DNA from 4 places in the Anaerobacillus sp. genome. Region 3 is predicted to be linked to each of the others. Evidence: predicted binding sites of a transcription regulator. Region 3 holds the regulator's gene; each other region holds the start of a gene.
The links. The regulator Rex, encoded in region 3, represses fermentation and respiration genes when NADH is low (regulators of the CRP and FNR family bind a similar motif). The targets are predictions, from matches to a motif close to TTGTGAAATATTTCACAA.
Positions count from the first base shown of each region.

Region 1: ACK4M9_RS09660 (TIGR04053 family radical SAM/SPASM domain-containing protein) is a predicted target of Rex. The motif match lies at 6,036-6,053, and genes of this name have one in related genera.
Region 2: ACK4M9_RS21435 (cytochrome c3 family protein) is a predicted target of Rex. The motif match lies at 1,001-1,018, and genes of this name have one in related genera.
Region 4: ACK4M9_RS21425 (cytochrome c3 family protein) is a predicted target of Rex. The motif match lies at 1,083-1,100, and genes of this name have one in related genera.

Region 1 is NZ_JBKBWN010000005.1:339,590-348,089, forward strand. It holds gene ACK4M9_RS09645 (response regulator) at 1-797, opposite strand, end outside; gene ACK4M9_RS09650 (CheR family methyltransferase) at 824-1,663, opposite strand; gene ACK4M9_RS09655 (response regulator) at 1,681-4,368, opposite strand; gene ACK4M9_RS09660 (TIGR04053 family radical SAM/SPASM domain-containing protein) at 4,674-5,873, opposite strand; gene ACK4M9_RS09665 (UTP--glucose-1-phosphate uridylyltransferase) at 6,256-7,086, opposite strand; gene ACK4M9_RS09670 (hypothetical protein) at 7,296-8,500, shown strand, end outside.
Region 2 is NZ_JBKBWN010000028.1:7,706-16,205, forward strand. It holds gene ACK4M9_RS21430 (ammonia-forming cytochrome c nitrite reductase subunit c552) at 1-626, shown strand, start outside; gene ACK4M9_RS21435 (cytochrome c3 family protein) at 1,256-1,759, shown strand; gene ACK4M9_RS21440 (ammonia-forming cytochrome c nitrite reductase subunit c552) at 1,785-3,230, shown strand; gene ACK4M9_RS21445 (hypothetical protein) at 3,540-4,535, shown strand; gene ACK4M9_RS21450 (cytochrome c maturation protein CcmE domain-containing protein) at 4,560-5,000, shown strand; gene ACK4M9_RS21455 (heme lyase CcmF/NrfE family subunit) at 5,037-7,016, shown strand; gene ACK4M9_RS21460 (cytochrome c-type biogenesis protein) at 7,017-7,511, shown strand; gene ACK4M9_RS21465 (hypothetical protein) at 7,524-7,880, shown strand; gene ACK4M9_RS21470 (hypothetical protein) at 7,882-8,277, shown strand; gene ccmA (heme ABC exporter ATP-binding protein CcmA) at 8,292-8,500, shown strand, end outside.
Region 3 is NZ_JBKBWN010000030.1:7,147-15,646, reverse strand. It holds gene ACK4M9_RS21740 (hypothetical protein) at 1-485, shown strand, start outside; gene ACK4M9_RS21735 (ABC-F family ATP-binding cassette domain-containing protein) at 537-2,459, opposite strand; gene moaC (cyclic pyranopterin monophosphate synthase MoaC) at 2,698-3,192, shown strand; gene ACK4M9_RS21725 (redox-sensing transcriptional repressor Rex) at 3,361-3,996, shown strand; gene ACK4M9_RS21720 (MDR family MFS transporter) at 4,161-5,582, shown strand; TPP riboswitch at 5,661-5,771, shown strand; gene ACK4M9_RS21715 (thiazole synthase) at 5,898-6,671, shown strand; gene thiH (2-iminoacetate synthase ThiH) at 6,747-7,853, shown strand; gene ACK4M9_RS21705 (YdiK family protein) at 7,893-8,084, opposite strand; gene ACK4M9_RS21700 (CPBP family intramembrane glutamic endopeptidase) at 8,086-8,500, opposite strand, start outside.
Region 4 is NZ_JBKBWN010000028.1:624-7,267, reverse strand. It holds gene ACK4M9_RS21430 (ammonia-forming cytochrome c nitrite reductase subunit c552) at 1-436, opposite strand, end outside; gene ACK4M9_RS21425 (cytochrome c3 family protein) at 454-969, opposite strand; gene opp4C (oligopeptide ABC transporter permease) at 1,386-2,255, opposite strand; gene ACK4M9_RS21415 (ABC transporter permease) at 2,317-3,264, opposite strand; gene ACK4M9_RS21410 (ABC transporter ATP-binding protein) at 3,534-4,541, opposite strand; gene ACK4M9_RS21405 (ABC transporter ATP-binding protein) at 4,541-5,521, opposite strand; gene opp4C (oligopeptide ABC transporter permease) at 6,134-6,644, opposite strand, start outside.

The DNA of each region.
Region 1 (8,500 bases), on a different contig from region 3:
ACAATCTTTTCAGTCGACAACAATCCTACCCTTGTTTCTTTGTTTTTCGTTACATATTTTATTTTAATATTACTTAGGTCACCTTTTAAGTCCAATGGCACATCATTTTCAGTAGATATTATTTCCAAACCTTTTAACGAATTAATTTCTTCTAAGTTATATCCAGTCAGCTCAGACCAACTTTGGTTTACATTTATGTATAAACCATTATGTAAAGAGCGAATCGCTTTTAGGTTCGGACTAAACTGAAAGATCTTTTGGAAACGTTCCTGAGTAGTCTGTAAAGTTTTATTTGTGAGGACTAACTCTTTTGTTTTGTCTTGAATTACTTTTTCTAGGTTATTATATTGATGCTTTAATTCCATTTGTTGAACTGCTAGTTTATTGCGCTCTAGTTCAAGCTGTTTCTGTTTCCTAAATATGTGCACAAAAACGTCAACTTTACTTTTTAAAATCGTCCGATTAAATGGTTTAAAAATATAATCCACAGCGCCTGTTAAATAACCTTCTTTAATATGTTCGTTTGCTTTACTTAAGGCAGTTATAAAAATAATCGGAATGTGCGCAGAATTCTTTCGCCCTTTAATTAATTTGGCCGTCTCAAAACCGTTTAAGCCAGGCATTTGAACATCCAAGAGGATGACGGCAAAATCATTTTGTAAAACTTGCTTTAATGCTTCCTCGCCTGAATTTGCAAAGGCTAGTTCATAATTTCGATCAGCTAGTACTGCTTCTAAAGCTAATAAATTTTCAGGCCGATCATCTACAAGTAGAACCTTTGGTTTATTACGGTCCATGAATACTTCCCCCCTAAGTTCAATTTTCAGTTCTTAGTAGTCACCAGCTTTTTATATATTTTATTCGTATAATCAACATCAGAAAAAGCGTTCGTTGAACTAATTGCTTCTTGGCTTCCTAACCCTAAAATTCCAACTTCACTTAAACTATCATAAAAAAGTTGAAACACTCTTTTTTTTAAGGCTTTATTAAAATATATTAAAACGTTTCTACATATGATTACATGAAACTCGTTAAATGATTGATCAGTTGCTAGATTATGTTGGGCGAAAATAATATTTTTCTTTAAAAATGGTTCAAGAGTGACGAATTCACCATCTACCTTATAGTATTTTGAAAATTCTCTTGTCCCACCTGCTTGTAAATAATTCCGGGTGTACTTTTGCATGTGTGTTAAAGGAATCCGCCCTTCCTTAGCTCTTTCTAGGATATTTTCATTCATATCTGTAGCATAAATTCTAGTTTTATCGAACAGACCTTCTTCATGTAATATGACTGCTAATGAGTACACTTCTTCTCCAGAGGAACAACCAGCAACCCAAATTCTAATCAAAGGCTGCATTCGCAGAAGTGGTACAATATTTACACGAAATGATTCAAAAAAACTAGGGTCACGAAACATTTCGGTGACTGTAATTGATATATTATTGATCAGTTTTTTCATTAAATCTGGTTGGTAAAGGATTTTCCCTTGATATTCAGAAATCGAAGTCACTTTCAGTTCCCGAGCACTATGCCAAATTCTCCTTCTAATCGATTCATAGGCATAGTCGCGAAAATCAAAACCATATTGACGAAAGATAGCTTCAAGAAACAATTCTACTTCAATTTTTTCTATTTGATCTTGTGCTGAAGTATCAATCATCAAATGTTTTCCTCCATCTATTTATATAGCCAGACTTTCATTACTGACAATAATTGTTCTATCTTCAGAGGCTTACTTATATAATCCGAAGCCCCTGCACTAATACACTTTTGACGATCAGTTTTCATTGCTTTTGCCGTTAACGCAATAATAGGTATTTCTTTCAATTTATCATTTTGACGAATTTGTTCCATTGCTTCGAAACCATTCATTTTTGGCATCATTATATCCATTAGAACGATATCAATTTCAGTTTTGTCTAGAATGCTAAGAGCTTCAATTCCATTCTCAGCAAATAATACATTCATTTTCTCCTTTTCTAATGCACTTGTTAAGGCAAATATATTGCGCATGTCGTCATCTACAAGTAAGACAGTTTTATTTTTAAGCTCCTCTATTTCACTTAAATCTCCCTCAGTAATCCCGTCAGTTGAAGCTACTTGTGCTTCATCTTGATCGACCGTGACAGCAACAAATTTATTATCGGGGACTAGTTTCTCTTCGATAAGATTCGGTAGATGTAACGAGAATTGACTACCCCGTCCTTCTTCACTGCTTACTTCAATAAAACCACCTAGTAATTGAGACAATTCCTTACTAATGGATAGCCCTAAACCCGTTCCACCATATTTTCGTGAAGTGGTTCCATCGACTTGGCTAAAAGCCTCAAAAATATCTTGTAGCTTATTTTTAGGAATACCAATTCCTGTATCAGTGACGGTAAAGATTATTTTAGAAGGGCTATTTTCCTTAGCAGCTTTCATATGTAAAGTAACCTTTCCTTTGTTTGTAAACTTAAAGGCGTTGGAAAGTAGGTTTTTTAGTATTTGTTTTACGCGTTGATCATCACTAACGATAATATGTGGTGTATCCTTATCAAGGATAATATCGAATTCCAAGTCTTTACTTCGTGCTATAGGAAGAAATTGTCTGTTAACAAACGCTTTTATTTCATTAATTTCAATCTCTTCTGGAAAAACATCTAATTTCCCAGATTCAACTTTTGACAGATCTAATATGTCATTAATTAAATTTAAAAGGTCTTTTCCTGAAGTATGAATCGTTCGAGCATATTCAATTTGCTTTGAAGATAAGTTAGCATCATTATCTTCTGCAAGAATTTCCGATAAGATTAGCATACTATTTAGTGGTGTTCTTAGTTCATGGGACATATTTGCTAGAAATTCGGTTTTATATTTCGAGCTCAGAACTACTTCTCTGTTTTTTTGTTCAAGATCACTTTTTATTAATTCTAACTCTTTTGTTTTTTCGTCAGCTCGAAGGTTTTCTCTATAAAGATCTTCGTTAATCGTTCTAAGTTCTTCCTGTTGCTGTTGTAGTTCTTCTGACTGAGCTTGTAATTCCTCTGTTAAAGCTTGCGAATCAGATAGCAACCTTTCAATTTCCATATGGTATTGGATGCGATCAAGGTTAGGGCCAATTGAACTACAAACTTGTTCAAGCAAGCGACATTGCAGTGGAGTAAATGGTTCAAATTTAGCTAATTCTAGAACACCTAAAACGTCACCTTCAAATTTTATTGGCAGAATGATTAACGCTGTCGGCTTAGCTCGCCCAAGTCCAGATTTTGTCTCAATGTATCCATTTGGTAATTGATCTATCTGGATAATTTGTTGATCCAATGCACATTGACCAACGAGACCTTCACCTTCATGTATGAGCAATTCCCCTAAATCATCGACTTTGTTACCAGCGTATGACGATGTTCTCCTAAAACGTTTTTGTTCTTTAAAGTAGAAAACTCCGTACTTAGCCTCGACAAAATGGGCAATTTTCGTAATGAATGTATCACTAAATACAGACAATTTATGTGTACCTTGAAAACTAGTAGCCAATTCAGCATATTTTGTTTTGACCCAGTTTTCTTCTTGTAATGAATTTTTCAATGCCTTTTCATTGTTAGCATATTCTTCTAGAGCGTCTGCCATTTCATTGTAAGCTTTAGCAACATCATCAAACTCATTATTAATATTCGTTTCTATTCTCGGGATTTTTGCAAAAGATTGCTTAGGTATGTTCATCATAACATTGCGAACGCTATTTAAACTAATGGAAAAACTACGTATTACTGAAGCTGTAATAAAAAGGACTAACAGTAAGCTAATTGAAATTAATATTGCAAATAAAACAAGTGTAAATTGATATGTTTGTAATGCTTCATCTAACACTAAATCCATTGCAACTTCTTCATTGTCTGTTAACTGATCTATACCATGAATTAAGGACATTCTCACTTCAGAATTATCTACTAATATAATTTCTTTTGCCGACTTATGATTTCCAGTCTTCACAAATTGTAGAGCAGCTTCAATATTTGCATTATGTTTTACATTGAGTTGCTCTAACTCATTAACAATGTTTTTCAATTCGTCTTCAGGAGTTATTAATTGTTTTAAATGACTAAACAACATGTGTGATTCCTGAATTAAATCTTTAATTGTTTCTTCTTCAAATGTTGGCAGCTCATCTTCATCATGGATAAAATACTCTCTGACTATTCTTGCTTTTGTCTGTACATTGTATTTCAAGTTATGAGCTAAACTAACCCGTTCATAATTGTTTCTTACGATGTTCTCCATTTTGTCTTTTTGTAGACTCAATGTATAGAGTACAATTGTACTGATAACTAACAAAATGATTACAATAGTTCCAAAGCCGATATATAATTTTGTTTTAAGTTTCATATTATCCCTTTCTACTTCCAACTTTTTCACATAGAAATTTCGGCCGACTTCTTTCGTTTCGTTGTTTCCAGTTCCTGTAAAAGAAAGGAGCGATAGAACTCGACCGAAAATTACTTCACAGTTAAATGAATATTAATTCCTAGTAAATTCAATTTCTCCTATAATTCTACTATAATATTTACACCGTATCTAGGGCTTATTATCACAGATTGCTAGTTTCGTCAGTTTATGGAAAATGCTATGTATATGTTTGACAAATAAAAAAAAGCACGAATTTGACTATTGTCAAACTCGTGCTCTAATTTTTATACAGAAGGTGAATTTTCTTTTGTGCGCATAGCCTCTGGAATATACACACAGAATGGCTCACTCTCTAAATAGTCACCAGTTACAGCGTATGTTCTTGATCTAGAACCACCACAAACAAATTTAAACTCACAAACACCACACTTACCTTTGTATAGATCTGGATTACGTAGCTCTTTCAGTACGGGAGACTCTCGATAAATTTCTTTCAAAGGCTTTTCCCTGACGTTCCCTACTACAATTGGTAATAAACCACTTGGCATAACATCACCAGTATGGGAAACAAAAATAAAACCATTTCCATCATTTACCCCTTTAGGTGCACGCTTTAAGCCATCAATTAAATAAGCAGTATCTGTAATTGAATCTTCATAACGAATATCACCTTTACCAACAAGGTTCTCTCTTGTTTTCTGTTGAATAACTACACGTCGATAGTGTTGTGCAGCGGTCGTTTTAATATCATAAGGTGCAGTTTTACCTAATTCATAGAGCCAACGGAAAACTTTTTCATGTTCAGCTGGCGTTAAGCACGCATCCATCTGCCCTCTTCCTGTAGGAACAAGGAGGAAGATATACCACATCACTGCTTTTAATTCCCCAACTAATTGAGCCATTTTCTCCAATGAATCATAATTATAACGAGAGATAACTGTGTTAATTTGCAGCGGCATATTTAATTCATTTAAGTACTTAATTTTCTCTACTGTTAAATCAAATGACCCTGGAGTTCCTCGGAAATGATCATGAATTTCCGGTGTTGGCCCATCAAGGCTAATCCCCCATCTTGAAAGTCCGACATTTTTCGCTTTTTCCATTGCTTCTTTCGTTACATTATCAGTTGCACTAGGCGTCATTGAAACGCGCATTCCTTTTTTAACTGCATATTCGGAAAGATCAAAAAGGTCTTTACGCATCATGCAGTCACCACCTGTAAATACGAGCATTGGATTGTTCATTTCATATATCTCATCAATAAGCTTAATGCCTTCTTCATGGCTTAATTCATTTGGATCTGGTTTTGTTTGTGCGTCAGCACGACAGTGAACACACTTTAATTCACAAGCACGCGTTACCTCCCAAATAACAATAAATGGGTCTTTATCATAATCAATTTGCGCTCCCATACCTCCTGGATGACCACCAGTTGCGTGTGGGTGCCCGTTTCCATGTGGATGTCCTTTTCCTATTCCATGCATTTTCATCACCAAGCTTCTTTATATTTTTTTCTTTTATCTAACTAAATTTTATAACTTTGAAATATTCTACAATTATTTATTTGTTACAATCTATAAACGATTTAAACAACTTACTTTTAGCTTTTCTTATGAATTTAGATTATTACTAAACTTAACTAATAACTGTGAAAAAAATCACATAAAAAAGCTTAATATTAACAATCTCCTTAGAAACATGTGATTTATAAGGATTTTTGGGTTTCGAACATTTTATGAACATTTTAAGTAGGTTGTATAGATTGATATTACAGTGAAAAGTAAATCTGCCTAGAGATTTAACATCTCAATCATGTCTCGTGATGCTAGTCCAAAAAGAACAGGCAAATAAAAGCAACTAATACTTTTATTTCCCTGTTTCAGATTTCAGAGAGTTGTTCTTCCACAGCCTGTTAATCAGCTTGATGTAATCTTCTTCTTTGCCGATGTCATAACGATCACCTTCAATCTTTATTCCAAAACATTTTTCATCCCCTAGTGACGCTTTAATAGCATCGGTTAATTGTAGTTCTCCTCCTGCACCTTTTTCTATTTTTTCTAAATAAGAAAAAATAGATGGATTAAATATATAACGACCAGTTACTGCTAAATCAGACGGCGGAGAAACTTCAGGTTTTTCGACAATATCAGAGATTTGAAATTGGCATTCTTTCACCTTTTCCGCTTTTACTACTCCATAGTTTTTTAACAAGTCAGCTTCTACTCTTTGAATTCCAATCATTGAAGATGTCTTATAATACTCTATTAGTTGTGCTAATGCTCCTTTTTTTGGACATAAAAAGAGATCATCTGGAAGTAATACAGCGAATGGTTCATTTCCGACGAATTGTTTTCCTAAATAAACTGCATCGCCTAAGCCTTCTGCATAGGATTGGCGCATGTACTGAATAGGCGAATTCGTTATTACCTCGTCTTTTAATAAATGCAATTTATTTGTTTTTTCTAAAAATGCTTCTAACTCTAGCGAACGATCAAAATAATCTAAAATCATATTTTTATTACGAGAAACAATGATCAATATTTCTTCAATACCTGCTTCAATAGCCTCCTCAACAATATATTGAATGGCAGGCTTTCTATTTATTGGAAACATTTCTTTTGGCAAAACTTTTGTAATAGGCAAGTTTCTCGTCCCGTAACCAGCTGCTGGTATAATTGCTTTTTTCACTTTATCCATCAAGTCCATCCCTTCTGTAACTACAATTACTATATAAAGTACTCTAAGTTAGTACGACTTGTAAGTTGTCCATTTTATTTATTAAAAAATCCACAGTTTACTTAATTCACGTAAACTCCGAATTTCACATAAATTATAAAAATTAGTAATCCCATTCTGAAAAAAACAACACTAAAAAATATGACTTAAATATGGAGGCATTAGATCAAATGGGGGAAAAAAGAATATGCTTTGCAGTACTAATTCATGATAATCGAGAACTTGTTAAACAATTAATAGATAACATTAGGCATTATTGTCCTAATAGTTTAATAGTCGTCTATAACGGTGGAAAAGATCGAGAACTACTAAAGGACTTAGATGTACTCGTATGCCCTACTAGTAGAAAACTAGAATACGGATACACAACTATTTATTTCATTGAAATAATGGAATGGCTAGAAGAAATTAAAGTAGAATATGATTTCTTAATAAATATCGATTCAGATGCACTATTTATACGTAAGGGCTACGAAGAATTTATTGAAAAAGAAATGCGCGATACTGATTATATGGCCGTTGATTATCAGGTTGCTAGTCAAGATTACTTCTGTGGTATTGAAATACAAAAGGACAGAAAGCGATGGGAGCCTTTTTTTACATTTAATCCGCTATATGGAGCATTTAACGTAGGTCAAGTCATGAATAGACGCTTTACTAAAACTTTAATTAAGTCAACAAACATACAGTTACTAAAAAAAGCATTAATTGAAACTCCTGCTTTTGGAACAGATGAAATCATTTTTGCTAATCTTGTCAAAGAATTCGGTTTGCGAGCTAAATGTTACCCTTCATTAATGCAAACGAAACAGTCATCAATTGGGTATGATATGCATAATTTACTTATTCGCTACAGGCCTTATATTACAATTTGTGAATTAATTTCTCGTCTTAATGAAGATGTAGACAGATACTTGTGCCACCCAATTCATAGAACCAGTCATGACCCTGCAAGACAATTAATTATGCAACTCCAGAAAAATAACCTAAAAGATGACCTGAATAGAGATGGGGTACCTATAACTTCAAAAGATATTAAACACTATAAAACGTCTGTCCCGATCACGAGTAGATACGGTAATTTAGAGATAGTTGCTATTAAGGAAAATAAATTAACACATTTTTATAACGAAAACGGAAGATGGTTAGAAACTACTAAGATCACAGATGACGTAACGGGAACGCCGCTTCTTTTCGAAAGTGGTTATGGAAATTTCGAAGTAATTGCCAAAAGCAAAAAGCGTGGAGTTACTCATTGGTGGCGCGAAAATAATAGATGGCAAAATAAGTGGTATGGTCCTACAATTATCACGAAAGAAAATATCACCCCCATTACCGTCACTCAATTAGAGGATAATCGCCTTATCGTCGTTGG
Region 2 (8,500 bases), on a different contig from region 3:
AGCATCCTGAGTTTGAACTTTGGAGCTATGGTCCTCACCAAACTGTATCATGTGCAGATTGCCATATGCCTTACCAAAGAGTAGACGGCAAGAAGAAAATTTCTTCTCACCGTTGGGGTTCTCCTCTAAAAACAGTTGAAGAATCTTGTCGTACTTGTCACGCAGATAAGTCACCAACTTATTTAAAAGATCGTGTAAAAGATATTCAAACACGCCACAAAACTGGGTTACTTGAAGCTCAAGAACTTAGTGTTCAAGCAACATATTATGTAAATAGAATGATGACTCGTCTTGATGAGGGATTAGCTATCGATGAAGCGAAGCTAAAAGAAGCACAACATTTACTTCGTGAAGGACAATGGTACTGGGATATTATCGCAGCTGAAAATTCATATGGTTTCCATAATCCAGATGCTGCAGTAGACTCATTTAGAAGATCAATCAAGGCTTCAGCTGAAGCTGTTGAGATTGCTACTATAGAGTTAATGAAAAACGGTGAAGACATTGATGAATTAAAACGTCAAATTGAAATCACTAAGCAAAATGTTGTTAATGAAACAGTAAATCATGAAAAACATTTACAAGCAATTAACGAGTGGTTCCCGAACCACCGTGACAAAGAATAGTTAATATAAGAAACTCTATTCAAGGATAATACCTTTGGATAGAGTTTTTTTTTGAAGAATTTTTCGGTCGTATTCTTGTGTGAGCTATATGGCCTTTAAAATGGGTTAGAGTTTTACGGCATGAAGAGATAGAAATAGCTACTTTTCAAATTAAAACACTTCACACTTTTGACAAACTTTTTGTGACATAATTCACAGTTAGAAAATGTCTATGGTGGTAGTTTTCTAAAAGCTTTTTATGAAATATGAAAAATCAACATCTCAACAATATGAAAACCAAGTTATTATCAGTTAGTTTTGTTACTTCAGTAAGGAATGAAATATTTTTGTGTAAGACAAACTCAAAATTAGCCAAGTATTGTCAAAAGAGCTCAGTGTGATAAAGTTCACATTTTGTTCACTATTGGTGGTGACTTTTCTCACAGTTACTCAGTTTAGATCAGAGTAATCTAAGAGTACAAAGAAATTATGTAAAAAGATGAAACGCGCAAATAAAGCTAAGTTTTACTTGTTTTCAACTTAATCTTTGGTAGTAAGCCACTACTAGGTAATAATGTAAATTTATTTCCTAGTAAATTTATAAAATTAGTATAGTATAGTATCAATTTTAAGAAAAAGGGGGGGAGAATGTGAAAAACATCTTAAAAAAAATGAATAATAAGTTGTTACTATTTTCATTAATTGGTGTATTTATAGGAATTGTTTTTTTCGCAGTAACAGAGGGGGCGATCAATGCAACGGATACGCCAGAGTTTTGTGCTAGCTGCCATGTTTATGAACATGTCATTACAAACTTTGAAAATTCTAATCACTCAGCGCTTAAGTGTAATGATTGTCACGCACCAACAGATAGTAAGATTGCCAAGTATACGTTTAAAGGGATAAACGCAGTAAGCCATGGTTACGCAACTACCTTTGGAGCTAGTTCGCTTCCAGATGTTATACACGCAACAGATAGTTCGAAGGAAATTATCGAAAAAAACTGTATTAGTTGTCATGAACCAGGTTTACAAAATATATCTCATGATGTAAAAGATAGCTGTATTGGATGTCACCGTCAAGTACCGCATAATAAAGGGGATTTTAGGCCGTCAGAATGGTTTGAGCCGGGGAATTTCCACTTCAATAGATAAATAAAAGATGGAAGGATTGAAACAAATGGGGAGCTTAAATAAAAAGCCAATTCTAATGGCGATGTTTTCAATAATACTAATGTTAGCTTTAGTGGCTTGTAATAGCTCAAAAGCTGAAGAAAGCATGTCAATGGACACAGGTTTAGATCCAAATGAATTTTTAAACACTGCCTTTAAAGATAAATTTCCATTGCATTGGGAAAGTTACATGAAAAATATGGTTGACGAAAAAGAGGTTATTTCTAAAAGTGATCCCTCTCTCGAACCTTATCAGCCTGCGTTATGGAGTGGTTACGGTTTTTCTCTTGAATATAACTTAACAAGAGGCCATACGTATGCCTTAGAGGATCAAATAAATATTAAGCGAGTGAATGACAAAACAACCGGTTCATGTTTAACTTGTAAAGCAACAGTCGTCCCACTTCTTTTAAGTGAAGAAGAGTTTGGTGAAGGTTATTGGGGTGCTAATTTCAAGGAAGAAATATTACCACGTGTTAAACAATTAGGTTTAGGTGGAGAAATGGATGAATTAGGAGAGTGGGGACATCTATCAATAGGTTGTTCTGATTGCCATGATCCTGTAACTATGGATTTACGGATTACGCGCCCTTCATTTACAAGGGCTATGGAACGCAAAGGTGTTGATTTAACAGCAGCAACACATAATGAAATGAGATCTTATGTTTGTGGACAATGTCACGTTGAATACTATTTTAAGACTGAAACAAAAGAAGTTACCTTCCCTTGGGATAAAGGATTAAGAGCTGAAAATATTTATGAGTATTTTGAAACGATAGCTAAAGAAGAAGATTTTGACTATGATTGGATTCATAAGATTTCTGGAACACCATCTTTAAAAGCACAACATCCTGAGTTTGAATTATCAAGCTATGGCCCACATGGAAATGCTGGAGTAACTTGTTCCGATTGTCATATGCCTTATCAGAGGGTTGACGGCAAAAAGAAAATCTCTTCTCACAGGTGGGGTTCCCCTCTAAAAACTGTTGAAGAATCATGTCGTAGCTGTCACTCAGACAAGTCGGCAACATATTTAAAAGACCGTGTTGAAGATATTCAAGATCGTCATAAAGTCGCTCTTTTAGAAGCTCAAGAACTAAATACAATTTCTCACTACTATGTGAACCGAATGATTACAGCGGGCGTACCTGAAGCTAAAATCAAAGAAGCTCAACAACATGTCCGAAAAGCACAATGGTTCTGGGATTACATTGCAGCGGAAAATTCTTACGGGTTCCATAACCCTGATGGATCTATTGATGCATTTAGGACATCATCGATTGAGTCACAAGCAGCGATTGTCATTGCTACAGAAGAACTTGTGAAGCTTGGCGAGGATATTGATGAGTTGAAAAGGCAAATTAGTGTTACTATGGCAAATATAGTGAATGAGGAAGATACTTTTGAAAAGCACACACACGCAATAAATGAGTGGTTCCCAGCTCAAAACTAAATAAAACATAACACACCGTACATAATTATGTGCGGTGTTATTGTGGTTAATTGTGTAAAAAAAAACAGACAATACTTTCCTTAAAACTTCGTTTAAGTTTGTGTTCATTACTGTTTATAGATATGAATATTAATATTCTGCTCATGGAAATTAGTCGACTCTCCAATTAAGCTGTATAAATCCCACATTATCACATAAATCATTCACAGTTATTTCACCCTAAAGTGTGATCTTTCTCACAGTTATGAAACCCCTTAACTATTAAAGTTGAAGTATGAATTATATAGAAAACAAAGGGGAGATAGATATATGAAAAAGATCTTTAGAGGCTTTGTATTGTTAGTGATGATCCTCTTATTGCAACTAACAGTATTGCCACCAAATGAAGCCTTATCCAACAACTCAGATATAGCATTAACGGAGTTAAATATTAAATTAATGCCTGAATTTATTAATCCTGAAGATTGGGATTACAATATTCCCTCACTATTAGTAGGCTATCACGGAACGATTACTAATCACTCTGAAGCACCCTACTCAGGTGAAATTAAAATCAGTGTCCCTACGAAGCTTCCGAAATTTAATGCGGGTTTTGTAGCACAGTTCCTTAATGATGAGGACGCAGAACCAATTGAAGAAGACTACACTGTAAACGTTGAGGAAGGTTATATTTCTTGGATACCACAAAATCCAATTGAATCTAATGAAAGTTACCATTTTGTTTTAGAATATTTCAGTGCTCCAATTGAAGGTGTCGTTGACCGAACTTTTACATTTGAATTTATTGCAGATACAAATATTGATAATGTTAACATCGCAGTTTACGCCCCATACAAAGCTCAAAACTTTACAATTGATAAAGAAAGTGATTTGAATTCTATGACGTTCGGACTTGAGTTTCATATGTACGAACATAGTGACGTAAAAAAAGGCGATTTATATGACCTTACCGTATCTTATAAGAAAGAAGATATCGTTACAACCATGGAGGCATTAAATGATTTCAGTGCACCAGATGATGACGCCCATGCGGGTTTTAATCAACAAGGAGTGCAACAACAAAATGATACATTTCTGAATGCTGAAAATATTATCATGATTAGTTTATCTATAATTATTGTTGGAGCTTTCGTTTTTATAGTATTACGGAAGAAGAATGAGCCTAATTCTAGTGTTAAAGAAAACAACGTAGTACCAAAAAAAATAGTAAATAAAGAAGAGGAAATTAAGAAACTAAGAAAAATGCTAACTGACGGATTAATTGATGAGAAAATTTATAAAGAAAAACGTGCAAAATTAGGTTAATTTAATAGAATAGGGGGAGCTTAAATGAAAAAGAATACGAAAGTGTTACTTGGGGGCTGTACGATTATACTTGCTATTTTAATTTTATTAATTGCTGCGACACCAGGAGCAAGTGGGACAGAAATTGCTATTCATGAAGTTATAGCAAATCCAGAGAAGTATGAAGAACGATATGTAACAACGGAAGGCTTTTTAATCGAAAACTCAATCGATTGGCGAGCTGACGAAATCGAATTACGTTTTGATATTGTTGATAGTGATGGAAATGTTCTTTCTGTTTTTCACCATGGTGTTAGACCTGATAATTTTTCAGAAGGTGTTATAACGATTATAGAAGGCTTTATCGAACCAGGAGAGCCATTTCGAGCGGAGCGTGTAAAAACAAAATGTCCTTCTAAATATGAAGGTGAAGATCCGAACGATTACGATCCGGAATTCCATAAAGAGTTATTAAATGATAAATAAGAACTCTAAAATCGAACTTAAAGAAGGTGGCACAACATGCATTTAATCGGTAATTTATCAATTTATTTAGCCTTAGCTTTATCAATATATGCCTTTACAATTTTTATCTTAGGTATTTACAAACAAGATCAAAGGTTAGTAGACAGTGGTAAAGCAGCGACTTTGATAGTATTTATTTTAGCATCAATTTCAATGTTAATCCTTTTTACAGCGTTAGGAACTAGTCAATTCCAGTTTGAATATGTCGCTGCTTATACTAGTTCAGATCTACCGATTTTATACAAATTAGCTGCGCTTTGGGCGGGTAATGCTGGATCGTTACTTCTGTGGACATTCTTTTTAACAATGTATACGGCAATGGTTGTTTATTCAAGAAAGATGAAGAACAATCCAATGGCGCCGTATGTTGCTGCAATCATGCTAGCAAATACAATTTTCTTTTATTTAATCCTAGGTTTTGTTGCAAAACCGTTCATACTTTTGGATCAAGTACCAATTGAAGGTCGTGGACTAAATCCGATGCTTCAAGATCCGGGGATGTTATTACATCCAGTAACATTATATCTAGGCTATGTAGGTTTAGCCGTTCCTTTTGCTTTTGCAATTGCCGCCTTAATTATAAAAAATGTTGATGCATTTTGGCTTAAGATGACAAGACGTTGGACGATTATCGCTTGGGTGTTCTTAACATTAGGAAATGTTATCGGGGGTTACTGGGCTTACATGGAGCTAGGTTGGGGTGGATACTGGGCGTGGGACCCTGTAGAAAATGCTTCATTTATGCCATGGTTAACAGTTACTGCCTATCTTCATTCAGTTATGATCCAAGAGCGAAAAAACATGCTAAAAATATGGAATATTTCATTAATTATCTTATCATACGCGTTAACGCTATTTGGAACATTCCTTGTACGAAGTGGAGTCTTAACTTCAGTGCATGCGTTCGGAGACTCTAATTTAGGAGCTTACTTCTTAATATTCATGGCTTTAGCAGTTATTTTCTCATTATACGTATTAATGAGTCGCTACCATTTATTGAAAAAGGATAGTGGACAATTCGAATCGTTTTTCTCAAAAGAAAGTAGTTTCTTAGTTAATAACCTAATTTTAGTTGGTGGGACGTTTGCAGTATTTTGGGGAACGATCTTTCCTTTAGTCTCAGAGGCTGTAAGGGGTACGAAAGTCACAGTGGGAATACCGTTTTTTAACACTGTTATGTCACCAATTTTACTAGCATTAATTTTCGTCATGGCCGTCTGTCCATTGATTGCATGGCAACGTTCAACAGCTAAAAATTTACGGGATAACTTCTTAATCCCGGCATTAATCAGTTTAGTTATTGTTGGCTTATTAGTTGGATTAGGATTAAGAGCAGCATATCCAATAATTGCTTTCGGAATTATTTCGTTTATGATCTTAACGCATTTTCTTGAGTTTTACCGAGGTGTTAAGGCGAGAAGAAAAGTTACTAAAGAAGCATATCCAGTTGCATTGTATTGGCTAATGTTAAAGAACCGTCGTAGGTACGGTGGATATATTGTCCATTTCGGTATTGCATTTATGGCGATAGGAATTGTTGGTTCGAACTTCGATACTGAAACGATGAAAACCGTCCCTAAAGGCGGAACAATTGAAATTGAAGATTATGTACTAACATATGAATATTTGGCGCAACGATCTGAAGGGATTAACGATATTGTCTTTGCTAACATTCATATATCAAAAAGTGGTAAAGACATTGGCTATATTCAGCCAGAACGAATTTTCTATGGTAACTGGGAAGAACCATCTACGGAAGTAGCAGTACTTGGTAATTTACGTGAAGATTTATATGTAGTGTTGAGTGCTTGGGAAAGTGATGGGCGGGCAACATTCGTCGTGAAAGTAAATCCATTAGTAAAATGGGTTTGGATTGGTAGTTTTATCATAGTTATCGGTTCAGTTTTTGCAATCTGGCCAGGTAAATATGGAAATATTACACCGCGGTACACAGGGCCGCAAAGGAAGGTGTATTAAGTGAAAAAAGTGATTGCTACTTTAACACTATTATTATTAATTTCAGTGATCCCCGCATATGCCGGGGATCAATATGACTATAAATCTGCAGAGTTTAAAGAAGTTGCCTCTCAATTCATGTGTATGTGTGGCTGCGGTCAAGATCATTTTGAATGCAATATGCAAGGCTGTGGTTTAAATGATTCTTTTAAGAGTGAAATAAAAGAAATGATGGACGAAGGTTTAACAAAGGATGAAATTAAAGACTATTACATCGGCATGTACGGTGAAGAGATTTTAACAGCGCCAGAAAAGAAAGGTTTTAGTTTAACTGCTTGGATATTACCGTTCGCTGTTCTAGGGATTGCAGGCATCGGAATTGTCTTTGTTATCCGTAAATGGGTGGCAGGTAATAAAGAAGAAGTATCTCTTTTTGAAGAACGCACGGAAGAAGAAGAACTAGAAGATGAAATTGTAAAATCAATGATTGATGAAGAACGAAAAAAGTATTTCTAGGATGTGAATATAATGGCTGTTATATTAAGTGTGATAATCGTAGCATTTTCTCTTTATTTAGTAGTTACACCTTTGTTAAGGAAAAATAATACTAAACTTTCTGTAGAGATTAAAGATGATACAGATGAAATTTCATTACAAAGTCTATATGCTACGCTCAATGAGCTAGAAATGGATTATAATATGCAAAAACTCTCAGAAGAAGATTATCAGAAATTAAAAGCCCAGTATGAGCGTCATGCATCTGAGCTACTAGAAAATCAGAAGAAAAAAGAAAGTAAAACAGGTAATGATAGCTTTGTAAAAGATATTGAAGTAGAGATCGAAGAAGAATTAGCAAAGCTGAGAAAAGAGAGAGGGGAAAAGTAACATGGTTGGACTAATTTTAGCTTCAGCTGTTACGAGATCTACCCCATCTTTTCATAATCCAGGTCACTTAAGAATGTGGTATTCATCTCCTTTACGGAGTTTTGATCCACATCTAGTAACGGCTATTTTAGTTCTTATTGTATTAGCTGGAATTGGCTGGTTTGTTTATTTTCAACTGAAACATCGTGCCTCTGAAGAAAAGGTAGAAGCAAATAGCGATGAAAAAGTATTCCAGGAGCTCGTTGTAAAGCAAAAAGTTATTATGAATAAATTACTTGAGTTAGAGGAATTGCATAAAGCTGGTGAAATTGCGGATGAGCAATTTGAAAAAAAGGGATCTCTATATCGTGAGCATTTAGTAAAAGTAAAAATAGAATTGCAAAGGTTTATGGATTAAAGGAGCTGGCACCTATGATAGAAACAAAAGGACTTATAAAAACTATCGGTGATAAAATGGTCCTTCGCGGAATTAACCTTTCAATCAAAAAGGGTGAGTCAGTAGCGATATTAGGTCCAAACGGGGCAGGGAAAAGTACTATTTTAAAGATAATATCCGGTCTAATTAAAGCAACAAGCGGGGAAGTTTTAATAGATGGAATAACCTTAAAAAGAGACTCCTA
Region 3 (8,500 bases):
CAGGAGCAACACTATCGGCAGCGTTGATGTTCGGTTACTTTATTTATCGAGGCTATTTTCCGAAGGTTAATTGGCGTAAGTTTTTACTGATTTTTTTCGGTATTGTAGTCATTACATTAGTGTTGTTATTTCTGATGCAATTAAATAAACAAGAATCACATATTGGCTACGCCTTTTCGCGAATGTTTGAAGGTGATTTTCAATATATTATTGATACGATTAAGAGAAAATTAGAGATGAATTGGAAGATTTTCCGCTTTAGTAATTGGACCCAGCTTTTTGTTACGACATATCTATTAATTGCATTGTATTTGTGGCGTAAAAAGGAGATTGTTACTCGTGGAGTTCGTCGACTTTTAATTCAAGCAGGTGTTGTTGGTTCGGTTGCGTTACTATTATTAAATGATTCTGGAGTCGTTGCCGCAGCAACCTCAATGTTTATCATTGTTTGTACAAGCTATTATTGGGTATTGGATGAAGTTTAGAGTTAGCTAGAAAGAAATCTTTATAGTCACTCTAAACTCCATACTATATCCTTATGCCTCTAATTCAGCCCACTCATCCATTAGAGTATCAAGTTCTTGTTTGTGCTGTTCAATTTCGATATTCAACTGAGATACTTTATTGTGGTCATGGTAAACATCAGGATCACAGAGCGCTTCTTGTTTTCCTGCGATCGAAAGCTCTAATTTTTCAATTTCCACCTCGATTTCTTCAAGGCGGCGCTTTTGTTGACGTTCTTTTCGCTTTGCTTCTTTATCTTGTAAAAATGCTTGTTTAGACGGTTGTTCGTCTGTTTGCTGAACTTTCACTTCTTGTTGCTCTTTTAATTGTTTACGCTCGATGTTTTCTTGTTTTTTAGCAAGATAGTAGTCGTAATCACCAATATAATCAACTAAACCATCTTTAGTCATTTCAACGACACGACTTGCCATCCGATTGACAAAATAACGATCATGGGAAACGAAAAGGATTGTGCCAGGATAATCGATTAAAGCATTTTCAAGAATTTCCTTACTATCAAGATCAAGGTGGTTCGTCGGTTCATCTAAAATAAGAAAATTAGCTTTTTGCATCATTAATTTCGCTAAAGCAACTCGAGCTTTTTCGCCACCACTGAGATCAGATACGCTCTTTAATACATCATCACCGCTAAAGAGGAAGTTCCCTAGGATCGTTCTGATTTCCTTTTCAGGAGTTAGTGGATAGTCATCCCATAATTCGTAAAGTACTTGTTTATTAGAGTTAAGCTTTGCTTGTTCTTGGTCATAGTAACCAATCAGAACATTACTTCCATATCTTATTTGGCCAGCGAGGGGCTCTAGTTGTTTCGTAATAATTTTTAAAAGCGTCGATTTCCCGATTCCGTTTGGACCAAGGAGGGCAATGCTTTCAGAACGGTTTATCGATAAATTAAGATTTTTAAACAATGGACTATCATATCCTCCAGATAGTTGTTCGGTTCTAAGGACATCATTTCCTGTTTGTTTCATGATCTGAAACGAAAACCGAGCTGATTTTTCATCACCTTGAGGGCGGTCTAACAGTTCCATTCGTTCTAATTGCTTACGGCGACTCTGTGCTCGCTTAGTTGTCGATGCTCTGGCAATATTTTTTTCCACAAATGTTTGTAGCTTTTCGATCTCATCTTGCTGCTTTTCGTATTGCTTCAACTCGATTTCGTACCGTTTTTCTTTTTCGTCTAGGTAATAGCTATAGTTTCCAGCGAACTTTGTTGCTCGTGTTCTAGAGATTTCATACACTACATTAGCAACCTTATCTAAAAAATAGCGATCATGGGACACGATTAAAATAGCACCTTCATAATGAAGTAGATATTGTTCTAACCAAGCAAGAGTTTCTAAGTCCAAATGATTTGTCGGCTCGTCTAATATAAGAAGATCGGGACTAGTTAATAATAACTTCCCTAGTGCAAGACGGGTTTTTTGCCCTCCGCTTAAAGTTGAGACGGTCGTAGAATAGTCCATATCAGAAAAGTGCAATCCAGATAAAATACCACGGATATCAGCTTCGTATTTATAGCCACCTTTAGCCTTAAAACTTTCTGAGAGAAGATCATAGTCTTTTAAAACTTTCTCATATACTTTTTCATTGCCTATACAATCTGGATCTGCCATTTTCATTTCCAATTCGCGTAGTTCTTTCTCCATTTTTATAAGCGGTTCAAACACCGTTAACATTTCATCCCAAATCGAGCGAGTCGATTCTAAGCCTGTATTTTGAGCTAAATAGCCAAGGCTCACATCTTTAGGTATGATGATATCCCCTGAGCTATAGGAAAGTTTTCCAGCAATAATTTTTAAAAGAGTAGACTTTCCAGCACCATTACGTCCAACAATGGCGACTCGATCTTTGGATTGGACTTCTAACTTTATATTGGATAGAATTGGTTCAGCACCGAAGTTTTTTGTTATTTGAACACATTGTAAAAGTATCATTATTTCATCATCCTAACATTAGTAGCAATCTAGCGCACAATCAATTATAATCATACAGTTAGTGTACCGTAATCGATTGTGGACAAGCAAATAATACTTTTACCGTTAGCATTTAAGAGAACTAGAATTGTCATGGTAATTTACTATATTTCATTTACGTTACAACTTTTGAAACGATTACAAAATTGACAAAATGGTGTACAATATATTTGTGATGAATTGAAAGGGGACATTTGATATGTCATCGTTTACTCATTTTAATGAACAAGGCCGCGCGAAAATGGTCGATATCTCAGAGAAGCACGAGACAGTTCGAACCGCTTTAGCCCAGACGAGTGTCGAAGTTAGTAAAGAAATCTTTGAGAAAATTCAAGAAGGTTCAATAGGAAAAGGGGACGTTCTCGGAGTAGCTCAAGTTGCGGGAGTTATGGCTGCAAAAAGAACAGCGGACTGGATTCCAATGTGTCATCCACTAGCCTTAACAGGTGTTGATGTAACGTTTGATTGGAGTACAAAAGAAGAAAATCACAAACTAAATATTTATGTAAAAGTAAAAACAAAGGGTAGTACAGGGGTAGAAATGGAAGCGTTAACCGCTGCTTCTGCGGTAGCTTTAACAGTGTATGATATGTGCAAAGCGGTAGATAAGGGAATGGTTATTGGACCTACATACTTAGTTGAAAAAACAGGCGGCAAAAGCGGCGATTTTAAACGAGAGAAAGAAGTAGAGTAAATCCTTATTTAAAAAGCTCAATTTAAAGTTGAAACTAATGATTTTCAGTAACCATTTGTGAATTGGTAAACAATGAAAGATAGTAAGTGAGGATTGAATGAATGGGGAGAAACCCATTGATTATGTTTTGTCCTTCTAGTTTTGAAGGTACAGGTTGGAGGCAGAATTATGAATATTGATCAAACGAAAATTCCTCAAGCGACTGCAAAACGATTACCTTTGTATTATCGATTCCTAGAAAATTTACAAGCGTCAGGAAAGCAACGGGTATCCTCTTCGGAATTAAGTGAAGCAGTGAAGGTAGATTCAGCAACAATTCGCCGTGATTTTTCTTACTTTGGTGCTCTAGGTAAAAAAGGGTATGGGTATAATGTAAATTACCTGTTGTCTTTTTTTAGAAAAACCTTAGATCAAGATGAGGTTACAAATGTTGCATTAATCGGTGTCGGGAACTTAGGAACAGCATTTTTACATTATAATTTTTCAAAGAACAATAGTACAAAAATTCAAATGGCTTTTGATGTCGATCCAAATAAAGTAGGGAAAGAACTTGGAAGTGTTCCCATTCATCATTTAGATGATCTAGAAAAAGTGTTAGATCAATCTGTTACGGTAGCAATTTTAACTGTACCGGTCTCGGTTGCTCAAAGGGTCGCTGATCGTCTAGTAGCTTCTGGTATAAAAGGGATCTTAAATTTTACACCAGCTCGACTCTCGGTCCCTACTAATGTTCGAGTTCATCACATCGATTTATCTGTTGAACTTCAGTCATTAATTTATTTTCTTAAGCATTACCCAATGTAAAATGGGAACGTTATTGCGCTAGACACGAATATAGGAGGTTATCACTTTTGTTTCAAAGTGGTAACCTTTTTTTATTTCAATAATAAGGGGTTTTTATTCTAATAAGTAAGCTAACATGGTATAGTAAAGAAAGAATATATTTCGGTAAACGAAAGGAAATTAAAATGAGAAATTTACTCCCCGAAAAGTGGCTTGTCGTAATTGCTGTTTTATTGGGTACTTTCACAATTATTTTAAACAATAGTATGTTAAATCCGGCAGTTCCTCATTTAATGAAGGTGTTTGGTGCTGATGCAGTATCTACTGGCTGGGTAATTACAATCTTCATGGTAACGATGGGAATAACAATGCCTTTAACCGGTTACTTAGGAGATAAATTTGGAAAGAAGAAACTTTATTTAATCGGATTATTAATATTTATCATCGGTTCTGTTTTAGGATCATTTTCATGGGATCTAGGTTCACTTATATTTTTCCGTGGGATTCAAGGAGTTGCCGGTGGAATTATGATGCCACTGTCAATGGCACTTATATTTGAAGTATTCCCTAGACATGAGCGAGGGCTCGCAACTGGAATTTGGGGAATTGCTGCGATGATGGCACCAACTATTGGTCCGACGATTGGTGGTATTATTATTGAGAAAGGTAGTTGGCAATGGCTATTTTTAGTTAATGTACCAACCGGACTTTTAGGTATTTTAATTGGTTGGAAGTACTTAAAGAATACGAATAGAGTAAAAGGGATTACTTTTGATAAGTGGGGCTTCGTGGCGGTTACCGTTGGTGTTGGGGCAATACTATACGCTCTAGGGAGAGTCTCAGCATTAGAACATCTAGTTCAACCAGCTAATCTAGCATTAATTTTTATTGGGATAATATCGCTATATCTTTTTGTGAAAATTGAACAACGGATTGAACAACCTTTGCTAGATTTAACGATTTTTAAAAATAAGGCTTATACCTATAGTGTTTGGATTTCAATCTCGACATCGTTAGCACTATTTGGAGGGATATTTCTTATTCCATTATTAGTTCAACATGTTTATGGTCTAGGACCAATCGTAACGGGATTAATTTTCCTACCTGCAGCACTTTTTACAGGTATTTTTATGACAGTTGGTGGTAGACTTCTAGATCGTAATGGTCCTCAGCTAGTTGTTACCTCCGGATTATTAATAACTGCAATTTTTACTATGCTCTTAGGGTTTATAACGATGGAAACATCTTTAATTTTGATTTTCGTCTTTATGGCAATGCGTGGGATTGGTCAAGGCTTTTCAACAATGCCTGCAACAACGGCGGGAATGAATGCGATACCTGAGAAGTTCATTTCAAGGGGTTCCGCGATGAATAATGTCCTAAGGCAAATTAGCTCGGCTTTAGGCATCGTCTTTATCTCGGTTTTCTATGAGGTTCGTAAAGTACAAGTTTTTCCTAATGTAGGGTCAATGGAAGAAGCTAGCTTACAAGCAATTAATGAGGGTTTCTTACTGTTAGGAGTTATTGCTCTTTTGACTGTGCCTTTTGGCTGGCTGTTAGGTAAAGCTAGTGAAGAACAAGAAAGTAAAAAAATATTATCTGCTTAGAAGACGAAAAAATAAATTTACAGAGCTATTTAGTATTAACTAATTAGTAATCTATGTTATGATGAAAAAAAGAATATGTTTCACAGCTACGGGAGCCTAGAAGACTAGGCTGAGAAGATGACTAATCTGTCACAGACCGTGTACCTGATCTGGATCATGCCAGCGGAGGGAAGACTGTTTTGTATTGAATTATCTTTACATGTCTTTAAGGCCGCATCGAGTATGATGTGGTCTTTTTTGTACATTCAACTGTTGAGAGAAAAATCTAGGTCGTTTGCTAGTATTCATTTAAAACAATCCTTAGGAGGAGAAACAATGACAAAAGATTTATTAACTATTGGTGGCGTAGAGTTAAATAGCCGACTATTAATTGGAACAGGAAAGTTTAATAACGATGCTTTAATTCCAGAAGTAATTGCTTCTTCACAATCGCAAGTCATCACTGTAGCCATGCGTCGTGTTGATTTTAATACGAACCAAGAAAATATTATGAAGTACATCCCAAAAGAAATGATCTTGCTACCAAATACTTCAGGAGCAAGAACAGCAGAGGAAGCGGTTCGTATTGCTAGACTTGCAAGAGCAGCCGGGATGGGGAATTGGATTAAAATAGAGGTTATCTCTGATCAAAAATATTTACTTCCTGATAATTATGAAACGATTAAAGCAACAGAAATTTTAGCTAATGAAGGCTTTATTGTTTTGCCTTATATGAGCCCAGATTTAATGGTCGCTAAAAAGCTAGAAGAAGTAGGGGCAGCAGCAGTTATGCCACTAGGAGCGCCTATTGGTACAAATCGTGGCTTGAAGACAAAAGAGTTAATTCAAATCTTAATTGAAGAATGTGAAAAGCCAGTAATTGTTGATGCTGGAATCGGGAAACCATCTCAGGCTTGTGAAGCTATGGAAATGGGAGCAGACGCTGTTTTAGTGAATACGGCAATTGCAACCGCTGGTGATCCAGTAGCGATGGGAGAAGCGTTTAAGGCAGCTGTTCAAGCTGGTCGAACAGCTTATTTATCAGGCGTAGGCACAGTGGCGAAACAAGCAAGAGCATCATCACCACTAACAGGTTTCTTACAAATTTAAATTTAAGCAGAGTTGTGATAGTAACAAAAAATAATCAGGGTCTCTATAAACCCTTAACAAGAAGGGAGCTTTCTCATGAGTTTTTACGATGAATACGAAAAGCTAAAGGAATTACCTTTTGAAACTATTTTCAAAAATTTTACGGAAGTAGATGTAAGAAGAGTTTTGCAAAAGCAGAGATTGACCCCAGAAGATCTACTAGTCCTTTTATCACCTGCTGCTGAAAACTTATTAGAAGAGATGGCCCAAAAATCACATGAATTAACAGTTCAGCATTTCGGGAGAACGATCTTACTATTTAACCCGATCTACATTGCTGATCACTGTGTAAATCTTTGTACGTATTGTAGCTTTAGTGTTACAAATCAATTCGAGCGCAAAAAGCTTTCAATGGAACAAATTGAAATTGAAGCGAAAGCGTTGGCTGATTTAGGTTTAAAGCACATCCTAGTGTTAACTGGAGAATCTAAAACACATACACCGGTTTCTTATATTGCTGATTCCATAAAAGTGTTAAAGAAATACTTTCCGTCAGTAGCGATTGAAATTAATCCACTGGATACTGAAGAATATAAACAATTGGTTGAAGCGGGCGTGGATGGGCTTACTGTTTATCAGGAAGTATATAATGAAGAAATTTATAAATCAGTCCATGTAAAAGGACCAAAACGTGACTACCGTTATCGAATGGATACACCTGAACGTGGTTGCGAGGCGGGAATTCGCCAAATTAATGTTGGCGCATTATTAGGACTAGATGATTGGAGAAAAGAGGCGTTTTTTGCAGCAATGCATGCCAATTATCTACAAAAGAAGTATTTAGATGCAGAAATTAGTCTATCATTGCCAAGAATTCGACCGCATCTAGGTGATTATCAACCAAAATCGATTGTTGAGGACCGTCATCTAGTTCAGGCAATTACAGCATTTAGGTTATTTTTACCGCGATCAGGAATTACATTATCAACGCGAGAACCTCAAGAGTTAAGAGATAATCTCATCTACTTAGGAGTAACGAAAATGTCTGCAGGTGCTAGCACAGAAGTCGGTGGATATTCGAAGTGCGACACGGGTACGGCTCAGTTTGAAATCTCAGATGAACGGTCATTAGCAGAAGTTCAACAAATGATTAGGGATAAAGGCTACCAACCAGTGTTGAAGGATTGGGAACTATTAGTTTAGATGGATTAGGCGAGAACCTGTTAACAACAGGTTCTCGTTTTATTTATCCTCTACTTTACGTTTCATCCTAAAGTATTTGATTGCAATAATAAAGTCATAAGTAGCAATAGCCATCAACGCTATTGTCCACAAATCCCATTCGCCGGTTCTTCCTTTTTGTTGTATTGCTAGATAAACAAAAGCTACAGCCATAAAAAGATACATAAAAGCCCAAAAAAGTGTTGATTTCATTTTATAATAGTCCTCCAATAAACCCTTGCATTTCTTCTAATTTTTTTTGTAGTTCCATTAAGCGGTCTCCGTATACGACCTGAACAATCATGACAAAGCTATTTAGTGCTACGTGAGCGACAATTGGAACAATAATCCGTTTTGTTTTTACATATAAGAATGAGAAAACCACACCCATAAACGCATATACAAGTAGATGTTCAAAATCCATATGGACAACCGCAAATATGACTGAGCTTATAATCGCCGCTATCCAAAAATTAAACCTTTTATAAAGGGTTCCGAAGATAATCATTCTAAAAATGATTTCTTCAAGGATTGGACCAATAACTGCAACGACTAAAATGAGAGCAGGAGTTGCTTTGGCAAATTCGACAATCATTTCGGTATTTTCTGAACCTGGTTCAATACCAAAA
Region 4 (6,644 bases), on a different contig from region 3:
ATGCTTTATCATAACCAAATTCTTCGATCATTTTAGGGAATAGTGTTGTTTTACAAGACATACAAGCAGATATTGCATTTGGGTTTCCAGTAATACGTCTAACATTCATTTGATCTTCAAATGCATACGTGTGACCACGTGTTAAATTGTATTCTACAGCAAAACCAAAACCATTCCATAATATTGGTAAATACGGTTCGATTGAAGGGTCATTCTTAGGCTTAACCTCTTTTTCATCAACCATGTTTTTCTTAAAACTTTCCCAATGTAGTGGGAATTTATCTTTAAATGCGTAACTATCCCATTCTGCTGGATCAAGTCCAGTGTTGATTGGTTCCTTTTCTTGTGCTTGTGAACTTGCACAACCTACTAATGCGAGCATTAATAAGAATGAAGTTACCATTAATAATAGTGATTTTCTTGTAGTTCTCCCCATTTTTTTCATTCCTTTCATTATTTTCTACCTGGTTCAACAAAGAAAAATTCTTTCGGCTCAAACCATTCTGCTGGTCTAAAGTCACCCTTGCTATGTGGAACTTGACGGTGACAATCAACACAACTATCTTTTACATCATGTTGAACATTTTGTAAGCTTGGTTCGTGGCAACTAATACAATTTTGGTTAATAACGTCCTTAGAGTCAGCAGTTGCATGAAGTACATCGGGTATTTTACTAGCGCCAATTGTATTCATGTACATATGACCCATACCCGCTTTTGCTTTAAAAGCGATTTTTGAAACTGTGCTATCTGTAGGTGCGTGACAATCGTTGCAACTTAATGCTGCATGATTAGAGTTAGCAAACGTTTCATATACAGTACCCATAATGTGACAGCTAGAGCAAAATTCACCTGAGTCTGTAGCCTTCATTGTTCCTGCTGTCCCAGCAAAAAGGACGATCCCTACAAACACCCCGATTAGCGTAAATAACAAGAGCTTTTTATCTAGTCTTCTAAGCCTTTCCCCCATCGGTTTCTCCCCCTTCATTTTTTTAAAAAATTTATAGATTAAGCAATTATTTACGATAACTTTGCTTAATACCTAGTTGTAAATTCTAAACTATCGTGTGTAAAAAATTACTGTTGTGACGTTTCTCACTTCCTGTCTATATCATACTTTTTTACACTTTCCCACAATGTGATAAAAATCACTTTTCTTGTTACAGAAGTGTGAACGATTTCTATGTGTTAAATAAAAAAAAGTAGAGAAACCCTTTAGTAATAAGGGTTTCCCTGATACACCTTTTTAAAATTCAGTGAAGAAACTGTGAAGTTGACTAGATTTTCCATGCAATACTTTTACTGTTTTTTAGTGAATTGTGTAAAATTGTTGTAATTTTATATATAAAAAAAGGATAACTCAGTGGTTATCCTTTTAAGATAGTATTACTTTTCTGTTACTCGCGGATCAAGAGCATCACGTAGACCATCACCAACAAAGTTGAACGACAATACTGTAAGTAAAATCATTACTCCTGGAAATGTTGGATACCACCATGCAGTCCTAAATATTGTTACACTTTGAGAATAGGTAAGCATGTTTCCCCATGTAGAGGTTGGTGGTTGTACACCTAGACCGAGGAAACTAAGTGCTGACTCTGCAAGGATAAATCCACCAACTGCAAGTGTCGCTGCAACGATGACAGGACCGAATGCACTCGGTAGTATCTGCCCAAAAATGATCCGTGTATTAGACATTCCAATTGTACGAGCTGCTAACACGAACTCTCGTTTCTTCAATGTTAAGAACTCACCGCGAACTAAACGTGCCGTTCCTGTCCAACTTAAAAAGGCAAAAACCATAATAAGTTTATCAATGCTTGGTTCTAAAACAGCAACAAGTGTAATTAATAAAAAGATATTAGGGAATGAAATAATAATATCTACTAAACGCATTAAAATTGAGTCTACTAAACCACCAAAATAACCAGCGATTGCACCTATTGTTGTACCAATTGTTACAGCACCAATCATCGCTACAAAGCCAACAAATAGTGATACTCGACCACCAAATAAGAGTCGACTAAAAATGTCTCTTCCTAAATGATCAGTACCTAAAAGAAACTCAGCACTTGGTGAAGCAAGTCGATTTCTTAGATTTTGAAAATCTGGATCATGTGGTGCAATCCACGGTGCTAAAATAGCACTAACTACGATAATCGTTAGCATTACTAAACCAATAACCGCTAATTTATTTTGCAAAAACTTCGCTACGATAATAGATAATAGGGAACGTCTTTCTCCCAATGATTGCACATCAAGCTGTGTAGTTTTGTTTGGAAGTTTTACTTCTGATTTTGTCAACGTTCTCCACCTCCTAATATTCGATCCTAGGATCTAAAACAGCATAAAGAATGTCTGCAATTAAGTTACCAAGAACTGTAAGTACCGCACCGAACATTGTGATAGCCATAATTACAGGATAGTCTCTTTCAAATGTCGCATCAATAAATAGTTTTCCGATACCCGGCCAACTAAACAATGTTTCGACGATTACTGAACCACCAATAAATGTCGGTAGCATTAAACCAAAAATAGTTATGATCGGAATTAAACCATTACGTAGTCCATGTTTATAGATTACTTTCCGCTCACGGAAACCTTTAGAACGTGCAGTGCGAATGTAATCTTGGTTTATAACTTCTAGCATACTTGAACGTGTGTATCGTGTTAATCCGGCCATATCTGCAGTTGCTAATACAATTGCCGGTAAAATTAAATGATGTAGTCTATCCAGTAAGCTAAAATCAGCGCCTAGTGTTGATACCCCACCAACAGGTGTCCAACCTAGCTGAACTGAAAACAACATAATTAGCATTAACCCCAACCAGAAGTTAGGCGTAGCTAGTCCTAAAAATGACGTAACTGTAACTCCATAGTCTAACTTTGAATACTGTTTGGTAGCTGATAGTACCCCAAATGGTATCGCAATAATTACTGCTAATATAGTTGAAAAGAGCATTAGTATAAGTGTGTTTGGCAATCGATCTAAGATCATATCTTTTACAGGCTGCTTCTTAGTAAATGATGTACCAAAATCTCCTTTTAGGACATTCCCCATCCAATTGATATATTGAACATGAGGTGGGTCGTTTAGTCCTAATTTCGCCATTTGTCTTTCACGGTCTTCCACAGAAATGTCTGGATCTAAGTTCATGATTGCAGGTTTTCCTGGGGCCGCGTACATAATCGCAAAGGAGATAACAGATATTCCAAAAAGAATTGGGATCATCATAATTAATCTGCGAATAATATATGTCGTCATCTTCAAACTCCTTTACCAAGAGAATTTGCATATAAGAAGAGGGCAATATTCCCTCTTCTTTATGCTTAGTTTAAATAGAAAGGGTTAGATATGCAAAAAGCACAATTACTATTCCCTTATTGATTTAACCACCATTCGTTAACTTTGTACATGTCAACTCTTGGGTGATGTGTAAATCGCTGCACTTGATTTGATAATGCTAAAGTTGTTAACAACGATTTCTTTTTAAACAATTGTGTTACCTCGTACTATTTAGCATATCTTATTTATTAGTTATATAAATGACAAGCAACAAAATGTCCCGGTTCTAGCTCCTTTAACACTGGAGCAGCTTCTTTACAGTGATCCATTGCTTGAGGGCAACGTGTATGGAATACACAGCCTTTAGGTGGATTAGACGGACTTGGGACATCACCTTTTAAAATAATTCTCTCACGCTTCACTTCACTAGGGTGTGTTTTCGGTATCGCTGAGAGTAGAGCTTGTGTATATGGATGAAGCGGATTACTATATAGAGTTTTCTTGTCAGTAACTTCCATCATTCGACCTAAATACATAACTCCAATCCGATCAGATATATGCTTAACTACAGCCAAGTCATGAGCAATAAATAGATAAGTTAAACCGAACTCTTTTTGTAGGTCATTCATAATATTTAATACTTGTGACTGAATTGAAACGTCTAATGCTGAAACAGGCTCATCACCAATAATCAATTTTGGATTTAATGTAAGCGCACGTGCAATTCCAATCCTTTGACGTTGCCCACCTGAAAACTCGTGCGGGTAACGGTCACGTGTTGATGGGTTTAACCCTACACGATCTAAAAGATGTTCAACTCGTTCTTTACGCTCTTGCTTCGAATATAGATTATGAACTCTAAATGGCTCTTCTAAAATTGTCCCGACAGTTTTTCTAGGGTTTAATGATGAGTATGGATCTTGGAAAACCATTTGGATATCTTTACGATAAGGGATAAGTTGTTTTTCATTCATTTTTGAAAGGTCTTGACCTTCGAATATAATTTCACCTTCTGTAGGCTCATATAGTCGAATAATCGTTCTTCCAGTTGTTGATTTACCACATCCGGACTCACCAACTAAACCAAACGTTTCACCTTTTTTTATGAAGAAACTTACATCATCTACCGCTTTAACATGACCTACTGTTTTTTGTAGAATCCCTGATTTTATAGGAAAGTATTTTTTTAAACCATTAACTTCAAGAAGGATGTCATTTTTTTCAGTTTTGTTATTAACTACAGATTTTATAGTCATTATTTATTACCCCCTTCCTCATGCAAGAAACAACGTGATTTACGTCCTGGGTGTATTTCTAATAATTTTGGTTGTTCTACTAAACATTTTTCCATTACCTGCTCGCAACGCGTTGCAAAACGGCATCCTTTAGGAAAGTTATCTGGTGATGGTACATTTCCACCAATCGAAGATAATCGTTCTTGTTCTTCATCGATTTTTGGAACTGAGTTTAGTAACCCTTGAGAATATGGATGTAGTGGATTGTCAAATAATTCGACAATACCAGACTCCTCAACAACTTGTCCTGCATACATAACAATTACACGATCAGCAAGCTCTGCTACAACACCTAAATCGTGAGTAATTAGAATAATTGATGAATTGAACTTCTCAGATAATTCCTTCATTAATTCCAAGATTTGCGCCTGCACAGTTACATCTAATGCAGTTGTCGGCTCGTCTGCAATCAATAGTTTCGGGTCGCAACTCATTGCCATAGCAATCATTACCCTTTGTCTCATCCCACCAGATAAACGGTGCGGATAATCATCTAATATTTCTTCAGCGCGCGCAAAACCAACTATTTTAAGTAACTCTACTGCTTTTAATCGCGCTTCTTTTTTGCTTAATTTTTTATGATAAATTAAAACTTCTGTAATTTGTTCACCAATTGTTAGTACTGGGTTAAGAGAAGACATCGGTTCTTGGAATATCATCGCAATGTCATTACCTCGAACTTTGAACATCTCATTTTCACTTAGTGAGAGTAAATCTGTACCATCAAAGATAATTTCCCCATCTACTGTTTTACCACCTGGTTTTGGCACAAGACCCATAATCGAAAGAGAAGTAATACTCTTACCTGATCCTGATTCACCAACTATAGCTAATGTTTCACCTTTTTTCACTTCAAAGTCTACCCCGTCTACAACAGGCAACACTTTATTTTTAGCAAAAAAGTGGGTCTTTAAATTTTTAACTTCTAATAATGTAGACATCTTATGCATTCACCACCTTAAAAGCGTACTTTCGCCTACTAAGCTATAAAGCAATAAGCTATTATTATAGTAGCAAAAGCCATTAACACTATTATCAAGCAATAAGCTAATAGTTTAAGAGTAAAGAGTAACGTTTAAAATACTATATTAATGTAACAAAAATGTCAATGATAAAGAAATGGTATTTATTTATTAAAAGAAATTTTGTGAATACTCAGTGACTACGATCAACAATAAGTATAATCACAGCAATTACCTTATATATAAGTATAATAAAATTAGTTTGAATTATTTAAACCTTTTATTAATTTTAACTTTTCAGTTGTTTTTTTAATGTTTTTCTAATATAACAATAACATGTTTTCCTAGTTAACACTATAAATTCAGGAAAATAGACTCATGTAATGTTTACCACGAAATGGTTTATACGTTTCCTATAATATTCTTTGATCATTTGAATTTCCTATATAAATATCTCAATCATCTTTTAATTCCCCTAAAACTATATGAAGAAAATAATCAATTCCGTTTTTAACCGATTAACCACCTAATATATGCGAAAATAAAAAAAGCTTACCCATTTAAATTTAAATAGGTAAGCTTTTCAGTTATTTACTTTTCAATTACACGTGGATCTAGCGCGTCTCGCAAGCCATCACCAACAAAATTAAACGATAATACTGTTAGTAAAATCATCACACCTGGGAAAGTTGGATACCACCAAGCATTTCTGAAAATTGTAACACTTTGCGAATACGTAAGCATGTTACCCCAAGTAGCTTTCGGTGGCTGTACACCTAACCCTAGGAAACTTAATGCTGATTCTGCTAGAATAAATCCACCTACTGCAAGTGTCGCTGCGACAATAACCGGTCCAAATGCACTCGGTAAAATTTGTCCGAAAATAATTCTTGTATTTGACATACCAATAGTTCGGGCTGCTAAGACAAATTCTCGTTTCTTTAACGTTAAGAATTCCCCACGAACTAAACGTGCCGTACCTGTCCAACTTAAGAAGGCAAAAACCATAATCAATTTATCAATACTCGGTTCAAGAACTGCAACGAGTGTAATTAATAAGAAAATGTTCGGAAACGAAATAATAACATCTACTAGACGCATT